3 regions of the Arthrobacter sp. 05L44 genome follow, and region 3 is predicted to be linked to each of the others. Evidence: riboswitches for the same ligand, from Rfam matches in the RefSeq annotation. Region 3 holds a riboswitch; each other region holds the start of a gene.
The links. A riboswitch is a leader RNA that binds a small molecule or an ion and turns the genes downstream of it on or off. The one in region 3 is predicted to bind cyclic di-AMP.
Positions count from the first base shown of each region.

Region 1: linked by a shared signal. The riboswitch ahead of AC1DHY_RS11010 (NlpC/P60 family protein) and the one ahead of AC1DHY_RS14480 (aggregation-promoting factor C-terminal-like domain-containing protein) in region 3 are both predicted to bind cyclic di-AMP.
Region 2: linked by a shared signal. The riboswitch ahead of AC1DHY_RS06115 (NlpC/P60 family protein) and the one ahead of AC1DHY_RS14480 (aggregation-promoting factor C-terminal-like domain-containing protein) in region 3 are both predicted to bind cyclic di-AMP.

Region 1 is NZ_JBFTNS010000004.1:159,377-162,641, reverse strand. Features, by position in the region: cyclic di-AMP (ydaO/yuaA leader) riboswitch at 1-144, shown strand, start outside; gene AC1DHY_RS11015 (M23 family metallopeptidase) at 148-966, shown strand; cyclic di-AMP (ydaO/yuaA leader) riboswitch at 1,094-1,271, shown strand; gene AC1DHY_RS11010 (NlpC/P60 family protein) at 1,535-2,290, shown strand; gene AC1DHY_RS11005 (HNH endonuclease) at 2,547-3,047, shown strand; gene mobA (molybdenum cofactor guanylyltransferase) at 3,096-3,265, shown strand, end outside.
Region 2 is NZ_JBFTNS010000002.1:182,214-185,478, forward strand. Features, by position in the region: gene AC1DHY_RS06100 (Ig-like domain-containing protein) at 1-766, shown strand, start outside; gene AC1DHY_RS06105 (DNA alkylation repair protein) at 839-1,486, shown strand; gene AC1DHY_RS06110 (hypothetical protein) at 1,453-1,707, opposite strand; cyclic di-AMP (ydaO/yuaA leader) riboswitch at 1,909-2,074, shown strand; gene AC1DHY_RS06115 (NlpC/P60 family protein) at 2,079-2,831, shown strand; gene AC1DHY_RS06120 (dihydrofolate reductase family protein) at 2,914-3,265, opposite strand, start outside.
Region 3 is NZ_JBFTNS010000009.1:49,463-52,727, forward strand. Features, by position in the region: gene upp (uracil phosphoribosyltransferase) at 1-209, shown strand, start outside; gene AC1DHY_RS14475 (VOC family protein) at 289-666, shown strand; gene AC1DHY_RS14480 (aggregation-promoting factor C-terminal-like domain-containing protein) at 802-1,527, opposite strand; cyclic di-AMP (ydaO/yuaA leader) riboswitch at 1,526-1,695, opposite strand; gene AC1DHY_RS14485 (ArnT family glycosyltransferase) at 1,949-3,265, opposite strand, start outside.

The DNA of each region.
Region 1 (3,265 bases), on a different contig from region 3:
GGGTGAAGTCCGCTAGCGGCAAGCGCTTTCGCAGGAATGTCCCTGGACACCCCTGCGCCTGAATGCTTGCACCGGCGGACCGGGTCTTTGAACTCTCTGACCCGAATCCGACAGCTAACTTCGCAGGCTTTCCAGAGAGGAACCTTCTTGACCATCCAGACCGTCAGGGGCCGCCGTCGTGCGACCGGTCCCGCTCCGGAGCCGCGCCCGGCCGCCGTCGTACACGACGAGCGCCCGCGCGATGCGCGCCGCGACGAACGCCGCGGCAGGCGCAGCCCGTTCCGGCAGGTGACCGACTTTGCCGCCGTCAGCGGCGTCGGGCAGAAGGCGGGCATTGCCCTGGCTGCCACCGGTCTGGTGCTCACCGTTGCCGTGCCGGCCACCGGCCCCGCGATGGCCACCGACACGGCCCGGTCCGGCTCCGTTTCCGCCGCGGCACAGCCGGAAGTCAAGGCCGCAGCGGCCGCGATCAACTTCAACCGCACCGCCGTGACCACCAAGGGCGATCCGGACAGCAAGCTCAAGCAGCTGCTCAGCGCACAGTCGGCCGGCTCCATCACCCGGGCAGCGTCGGCAGGCAGCCTGGGCGCGCCGCTGGACGTGATGGTCACCGCTTCACCCTTCGGCTACCGCATCAGCCCCATCACCGGGGCCGTCGGCGAGTTCCACCGCGGCCAGGACTATGTCGCCCAGTGCGGCACGGCCGTGCACGCCGCTGCGAGCGGCACCGTTACCTTTTCCGGTTGGCACCCCTACGGGGGCGGCAACCGCATCGTGATCGACCATGGCAATGGCCTGGAGACCACGTACAACCACTTGTCGTCATCCAACGTCCACGTAGGCCAGCAGGTCTCACGCGGAGATGTCGTGGCGATGAGCGGGACCACCGGCGCCTCCACCGGCTGCCACCTCCACTTCGAGGTGATGGTTAATGGGGAAGTCGTTGACCCGCTGGGCTGGCTTTAGCCAACCCGAGGGACCACTCGCATTTCTGTGACACGCCGTGATCTGAATGTGACATTGAGTCCCAACTGCTGTACCGTATGAAGCACGCCAACTTCTCCGAAGTTGGCGCTCTTGAGTGGATTGCCTAACTCTGCCACCGCTCAAGGTCCGTTCGCATCACATCGTCTGGCAGGGGCGGGGGAACCAATTTTGGTCTTCGCAAGAAGACCTAGGGGTTAAGTCGCAAAGCTTCCCAGGAAGCAGCGCGGCCGGGTGACTCCCATCCGAATCCGACAGCTCACCTCGTAGGCATTGGGAGAGGCTACTTTCGTGTCTTCACGCCACAATGCTGCGCGTTCTCGCGCCAGCGAGGCTCAGATGAGCCCGCTGAACTCCATGCTCCGCGCTGCCCTTGCCGGCGCCCGGACTGGATCAGTAAACGCAGTTCCCGCTTTTGGCGCGTCTTCGCAGTACACCCTTCGCTAAGAAACCCGTTTCGGGGCGATCCGGCGTACCCCCAAGATGCCGGAGCGTCCTCAGTCCCGCCTGTCAAGCGCGCGGACACAAGGATCACGAAAGAGAGAACTAAATGACTACTCGTGCAAACATTGCACGCCACCGCGCGGAGGTCACCAAGACCAACTCGCTGGCTGTCATTGCTAAGGCCGTCGGCGACAACGCCGGTGGTATGGGTCGCCAGGCCGCGGTTATCGCTGCTGCCTCCGGCCTGGTACTGACCAGCGGTATCGCAGCCAACGCTGCCGAGACCAACGTTCAGCGCGAATCGACCTCCGCTTCCGCCACGGAAGTACAGTCCAACGCACCGGCCACCATCTCTGCGGCCTCCAGCATCGCCATCTCCTACGAGAAGCCGGCAGTCACCACCGCACCGGCTCCCGTTGTTGAGGAAGCCAAGCCGGTTGTCAACGTGCAGGAAGCCGGAACCACCACCGGTACCGGCACTGGCACCGCGGTCACCGCATCGCTGGACGCGAAGGCACCGGCCGCCGTCAGCGGCATGGGCGCCTCGATCGCCGCCGCTGCCTACGCACAGATCGGTGTGTCCCAGGACTGCACCATGCTGGTGACCAACGCACTGGCCGCAGTGGGCGTCCACTACCACGGCTGGCCGGCTGGCTACCTCTCCCTGGGCCGCACCGTGAGCGCCGCTGAGGCTCAGCCGGGCGACCTCGCCTACTACCAGAACGGCGGCATGGGCATGGCCCACATCGCTGTTTACGTCGGCAACGGCATGGCCGTTCACGGCGGCTGGAACGGCGGAACCACCGCGCTGTACAGCGTCAACGTCGGCTCCGGCCCGGTCTTCATCCGCGTCGGCGGCTAGGACTTACCCCGGCCTACGGCCACAGCATTTCAAAGGACCCCTGCCCGGCGGCAGGGGTCCTTTGCCATGTACGGCGCCGGCCCCACCGCCGTCGGGGGAGACCCGCTCCGGACGCGGCGCGATAGATCCGCGACGAATAAATTCGGTGATCCGGGCGATCCGTGTTTACTCTTGTGGTGTCGATCCATAGCCCGACCATGCACAGGGCAGCCGGCCCTCGTGCCCCTGGCGGGTGCGGCCGTGAAGAGGTATGCGGATGCGCACTCTCGTTCTGAATGCTGGATATGAACCGCTGGCGGTAGTCACCTTCCGCCGGGCGCTGGTCCTTGTGCTAACAGGGAAGGCCAGTGTGGTGGCCGAGGGGGATGATCCCGTAGTGGGCCCGCAAGAGATCCTCGGGCGCCCGTCGGTCATCCTGCTCAACCGCTACATCCGCCCCCGCTACAACACCCTCACCGCCGTCAGCCGGCGGGGCGTCCTCCGCCGTGACGGCCACCGCTGCGCCTACTGCTCCAAGGCCGCCCACACCATTGACCACGTGCAGCCCAAGTCCCGCGGCGGGGCCGACTCGTGGGAGAACCTTGTGGCCGCGTGCCTGCGCTGCAACAATGCCAAGGGCGACCACACCCCCGCCGAAATGGGCTGGAAGCTCGGATTTGTGCCGGGTCCGCCCAGGGGCACGATCTGGCAGATCAAAGAGCTGGAGAAGCCAGCCCCGGCCTGGGATCCGTTCCTGCTCCCCGAAAAGGCGCACTAAGTCCCGCGCCCGGCAGCGCTCCGGCGCACGGGCGGCTAGGCTGGGCGGGTGGAATTCGACGCCGTAATTCTCGCCGGGGGACGGTCCTCCCGGCTCGGAGGCGCACCTAAGGCCCGGTTCACGGTGGACGGCGCCACGTTGCTGGAGCGGACCCTGCGCGCCGCCCGGGGCGCCCGCCGTACGGTGGTGGTCGGCCCGGACCCCGGAAGCCTCCCGCG
Region 2 (3,265 bases), on a different contig from region 3:
GCCCACGGCGGTCGGCCAGGCCGGAACCGCGGACACCTACTACCTGATTACCGCCGACGACGGGCAGGGCGCGCAGAAGGTCATGCTCACCGGGGCCGGCGTCGATGACCCCATCGCCCTGAAGGCCTACCAGACCGGCGCCGGCGACCCGAGGTCGGTTTTGGGCAGGTCGCTGACCCTGGAGTACCCGGTCGGGGCAGGAAAGTGCCAGGACTACGTCAAGGGCGTCATCTGCTGGTCCCAGGCCACCGGGGCGCACTGGGTGGGCGGCGCCATCTACGCCCGCTACAAGGCCATGGGCGGGGCCGCCGGAATCCTCGGGTTCCCGACCACTGACCAGCTGACCACCCCGGACACGATCGGCCGGTACGGCCACTTCTCCGGCTCGGGCGGGGCCTCGATCTACTGGTCACCCGCCACCGGGGCGCACTACATTGTGGGGGTCATCCGGGCCAAGTGGACGGCGATGGGCCGGGAGCGCGGCCCGCTCGGTTATCCGACGCAGGACGAGACCCGCACCCCGGACGGGCTGGGACGCTACAACCACTTCGCCGGCTCGTCCGGATCGTCCATCTACTGGACCGCGAAGACAGGCGCCCACTTTGTCCTGGGCGCGATCCGCGGCCGCTGGACTGCCCTGGGCAGGGAAAGCGGACGGCTCGGGTACCCCACCACGGATGAGTACGCGGTCACCGTCGGCCGGGCCTCGGACTTCCAGCGGGGCCGGCTGACCTGGAACCGGACAACCAGGCTGGTCACCGGCTGAGACGGGCCACGGCCGCCGCGCGGCGCACCGCAGCGGCGGCACACCCCGGCGGCGGCACGACAGAATGGACCCATGAGCGAGGCCGGTGAATTCATTGACTCGGCCCTGCAGCGGGAGGGCTCGTGGCAGCGGGCGGAGGAGGCCCGGGCCCGTTTCGGGACCGGGCTGGCAAGCTACGGTTCATCCGTCGGGGCCATCCGGGGAACGGTCCGGGACGCACTGCGGCGGTACCGGAACCTAAGCCATGACGACATCACCGCCCTCTGCTCGGAACTGTGGGAGGCGCCCGTCTTCGAGCGCCGGTTCGCCGCCGTCGTCCTGCTCCAGTCCCGCCTTCCGGTGCTGGATAACTCGGACCTGACCCGGATCGAAGGTTTCCTGCGGACCGCGCGCCTGCGCGAGCTGGCCGATCCGCTGGCGACCGACGTCGTCGGGCCGCTCACCGCAGGCCTCGCCGGCCAGAACCGTTCCCGCGCGGAGGCCGTGCTGGGCCGCTGGCTGCAGGATCCGGACGATTGGCTGCGGCGGGCCGCCCTGCTGGCCCCGCTCCGCGGGCTCCGGGCCGGGGACGGCGACTGGGACCGCTGGCAGCGGCAGGCGGGGCTGGCCCGGACGGGGACCGCGGACGACGCCGGGCTGGTCCGGGAAGCAGTCGAAACGGGCGGTACGGAAAAGGCGAAGAGCGGTTACGTGCCGGGCCGGCGCTCCACCACGGCGTAGGCTTTCCCGTCCAGGAACTGCCAGTCCGTGACCACCATAAACCCCAGCGCGTCCACCCGGTCGTTCAGGACGTGCACATCGAAGCCCCCGTCACGCGGCTCGGCGTCCCAGGTGCCGACATGGATCTCGGTTCCTTCCAGGACCAGCAATTCGGTGTTGACATCAAAATCCTCCCGGGGCTGGTCGCTCAGCTGGCAGATTGCCACACAGGGACTGGTCATGTTCGGGCCTCCGCTCCGGGAACGCTGGATGCCTTCATCCTATGCGCGGCGGGGCACCCGGACGTAGGGAAATTTTGCCGCCACAACACGGTCCCGTTACCTGAATGTGACAATCCGGCGCGGAGTCGTTACCGTTGATGGGTGCCTGTTTGTATCCGATACGGGCGCTCCCGAGCCGATTGCCTAACTCTGCCGCGGCCCGGGATCCGAATGCAACCATCTGGCAGAGACGGGGAAACCACTTTCGACCTGCGCTCTTAGCGGGTCTTGGGGTGAAGCCGCACAGCGTCCGTTTCAGACGGGCCCGCGGCCGGGTGCCTCCCATCCGAATCCGACAGCTCACCTCGCAGGCATTGGGAGAGGCAACATTCATGTCTTCAAGCATTACTTCTGCGCGCCATCGCTCCGACGCAACCGCCGGGCGGGGTTCAGCATTCTCGGTCAAGTCCGGCACCATCGGCCGCCAGGCCGCGGTGATCTTCGCAGCCTCCGGCCTGGTCCTCACCAGCGGCATGGCCGCCAACGCCGCCACCGCACCGGCCGAGCGTGACGCCGCCCCGGCATCCTCCGTGGACGTCGGCAGCAAGGTTTCGGCGCCCGTCTCGGCGGACTCCGCCGTGCGCATCAGCTTCGACCGCCCGGCAGTCGCCACCACGCCGGCACCCGTCATCGAACAGCCGAAGCCCGTGGCTGCGGCACCGGCTCCCGCCGCCGTCCCCGCCCCTGTGGTTGCCCAGGCTCCGGCCGCACCCCAGATCACGGTCCAGGCAAAGGCTGCAGTCGCACCTGCCCCGGCAGCCGGCGGAGTCAACGCCGCGATGCTCTCGGCCGCCTACAGCCAGATCGGTATCACCCAGGACTGCACCGCCATGGTCGAAAAGGCCCTGGGCGCAGCCGGCATCCCGGTGGGCGACCTTGGTCCGCAGCAGTTCATGAACTACGGCAAGGTTGTCAGCACCCCGCAGCCTGGCGACATGATCGTCCAGTCCGGCCACGTGGCCATCTACGCCGGCGACGGCCAGGCCATCAGTGGTGGCATGAACGGCAGCAACCAGACCATCAAGCACCCCCTGTCGTGGCTCACCGCCACCGGCAGCGTGACGTTCGTCCGCGCCGGCGCCTAATTACCGCGCAAGGCCTCTTTCCAAGGCCGGCGGCCGGTTGCCCTCGGGCACCCGGCCGCCGGCCTTTTGGTGTTTTGAACGCCTAGCTGCCGTACCGCAGCAGGACCACGCCGTTGCCGAACCTGCGGGTTTCAGCGAGGGCCATTGCCGTCCTGCCCTCCGCAGGCTTGAACAACGGCTTACCCCGGCCCAGCAGGACGGGATGGACAAAGATCCAGTACTCGTCGATCAGTCCGTGCCGGCGGAAAGTGTCTGCAAGTTCCGCGCCGCCGAGCGCCAGGTCCCCGCCGGGCTCGGCCTTGAGCGCCAGCACCTCCTCCGCAACGACGTCGCGCACCACCGTGGTGTTCCAGCCGGCTTCCCGGAGGGTCCGGGAGTAGACGATTTTCGGCATGTCACGCCAGATCCGGGCAAACTCGACCTCCCGCGGTGAG
Region 3 (3,265 bases):
TCAAGTTCCTCTTCAAGCGCGGCGCCTCCGACGTCACCTGCATCTGCCTGCTGGCCGCCCCCGAGGGCCTCGCCAAGCTCGAAGAAGAGCTCTCGGAAGCCAACGTCACCATCGTGCTGGCCTCGATTGACGAGAAACTGAACGAAAAGTCCTACATTGTGCCCGGCCTGGGCGACGCCGGCGACCGCCTGTACGGGATCGCGGTCTAGGCTTCCGTCCGCCGGTATTCGTTCGCGGGTGCCGGCGTCGGGGGTTCCGGCGAAACGTGTCCCGGGCTAGCCTGTGCCCATGGACTGGAAACTTGAACTTGTTATGGTGCCGGTGTCCGACGTGGACCGGGCCAAGGATTTCTACGTCAACAAGGTGGGCTTCAACGCCGACTACGACGAGCGCCCCTCGGAAGGCATCCGGTTTGTCCAGCTGACTCCGCCGGGCTCCGGGTGTTCGATTGCGATCGGCGAGGGCCTCATAGATGCCCCGCCCGGCACTGCGCCCAGCCTCCAGCTGGTGGTCAGCGATATCCAGGCCGCGCACCGGCAGCTGAAGGACAACGGTGTGGACGTCAGCGACGTCGACGTCCAGGACTGGGGGCACTTCCTGTACTTCGCCGACCCGGACGGCAACAAATGGGCCGTGCAGTACATCCCCGGCCGCACGAACGGCTAGCGGGGCTCGCACCCGGCCGCGGGGCTCGCGGGCCGCGGCCGGCGACAAATGACGGCAGACGAGGGCGAGGCCCAGGATCCAGTGGATCCGGGGCCTCGCCTGAGCTTTATGTGCGGCAGGGCCGCGGGGTGTTTCTTAGTACCAGTTGTTCGCGTAGTGGAAGTTCAGGGCACCGCACGGCGAACCGTAGCGTTCCTGGACGTACTGCAGGCCCCAGTTGATCTGGGTCTTGTAGTTGGTCAGGTAGTCGGCGCCGGCGCTGGCCATCTTCTCGGCCGGCAGCGACTGCACCACACCGTAGGCGCCGCTGCTGGCGTTGGTGGCGGTGGTCTTCCAGTCCGATTCCCGGGTCCAGAGCTTCATCAGGCACTGCATCTCGCTCGGCGCCCAGCCGTGGGCGGGCAGCTGGGACGCGGCGTAGGCCTGGGCGCCTGCGGGGTCGTCGACTGCCACCGGCTTAGTGGGAGCGGGCGCCGGGGCGGCAGCCGGTTTCGGAGCCGCTGCGGCGGGAGCCTTGGCGGGCTTGACCGTGGAGGCCTGGGCCTCGACACTCATGGCCGTGGGCGACGGTGTGCTGGTGCTTCCGACGCGTTCGAAGTCCAGGGTCTCCAGCGAAGCCTTCGAGTCCTTGGCCGCCTCAGTGGTGTGGGCGGACGTACCGGAAGCCTGCCCCGCGGCGCCGGCCCCCAGCAGGACGGCGAATGCGGTGGCAACGACGGCGGCACGCTTGCCGTTGGAGCGGGTGCCGACCCGCGACAGGGCCGACGAACGCTTGGACGGCTCGGCCCGGTGACGCGCGGTGTCGGCGTCGGATGTGCGTTTAGCGCCCTCGGGGCGCGTTTGTACCTTGAATTCAGTCATGTTCGCCTCTCAACGCCTACGGAGTTAGCTGTCGGGTTCGGATGCAATATCCGGCCGCACGGATAATCGACGTGCGGCTTAACCCCTTGGGTGCATGGATGCAGAATGCCCGGGAACACTGGGTCCCCCGCCTCTGCCTGGTCCATCGGAATCCGGGAAGCGGCAGAGCATGGCGTCAATCCGGATATGCGGCCAGATCGATTGCCGCACTCTAAAACGGTACTGTACTTTCATTCAGAAGTCACATTTTGGTAACGGAGATCACGAGCTGCAGCGTGGCGTCTTGCCGCAGACCTGGTCTGTGCTGAGGCCGTCTCCGTCGCCGCCATCGGCCCCGTTTCGACGGTTCCGCGCCCACTCGACGCTTATGAACGTCGAGTCGGCAAGGAACCGTCGAAATGGCGGGGTGCGTCGGCGGCGGCTACCCCGCCAGCAGGTACACCTCGGTCCCACCGACACTCTGGGCCGTGAAGTTGGCCGCGACCCACGAGGCGATCCGGGCGGCGTCGTCCGAGCCCGTTTCGCCCTGCATCATGGTCCCGGCGATGAAGTAGTGGATCTTCCCGGCGGCCACGTACTGCTGGAACTGTTCAAGCGTCGGGGCCGGGTCCGTCCCGTTGAATCCGCCCACGGCCATCACGGGCAGCTGCGTGGCCAGCTGGTAGCCGGCAGCGTTGTTGGAGCCGACGACGGCGGCCGCCCAGGTGAAGGTGCCGGCGTCAGCCTTGAGCAGGGTGACGAGGGCGTCCGACGGCGTGCTGGCGCCGAGTAGACCTCCCATCCCGCCACCCCTGCCGCCGCCCGGACCGCCAAACCCGCCTGCACCGCCAAATGCCGGCACCATTCCGGGTGCGCCGCGGCCGGACACCGCGGGGCCGGCAGAGACGATCGCGCCGCTATGGGCTGTGGCCGCGGTGGATACCGAGTACGCCAGCGGACCGGAGAGGGCAACGGCAACTGCGAGGGACGCCGTCGTGCGCGTTAGGAGCGAAAGCGAGCCGGGGCCGGTGCGGGGACCCGTGCCTCCAAGCCCCGTCGCCCGCGCTCCACCGGACCCCAGAACGCCCCGTGCCCCGGCGAACAGCACCAGGGCCGCGGCCGCGAGGGCGCCCAGCAGGACCACCCAGCGCAACCACGGCAGGAACGCCGGCGTGCGGCCGAGGAGGGCGGTGGCCATGAATCCGGCTGCGGCGAGGGCGCCGGCCAGCACAAAGGCGGCCACCGGCTGCTCCCGCCGCTGCCACAGGAGAACCCCGCCCAGCCCGGCCAGTCCGGCGATCCCCGGAGCCAGCGCCACCATGTAATACGGGTGGATAATGCCGGCCATCAGGCTGAAGGTCAGGCCGGTGACCAGGACCCACGAGCCCCAGATGATCACGGAGGTCCGGACGGCGTCGGTCCGCGGGGCCCGCCGCCCCAGCCAGAACAACCCGGCGCCGAGCAACAGCACCGAGGGGATCAGCCACGCAATCTGGCCGCCGAACTCAGTGTTGAACAGCCGGAACAGGCCCGGGGTGCCCCAGCCGTTGCCGCCGCCCACACTCCCGGTCTCGTTCCCGCTGAGCCTGCCCAGGCCGTTATAGCCAAGGGTGAGCTCCAGGATGGAATTGTTCTGTGACCCGCCGATATACGGCCGGTCCGGCGCCGGGATGACCTCGACGGCGACCAGCCACCACCCCGCCGCGGCGGCCATTGCACCGCCGGCGGCGAGGAGATGAAGGACGCGCCTGCCGATTCC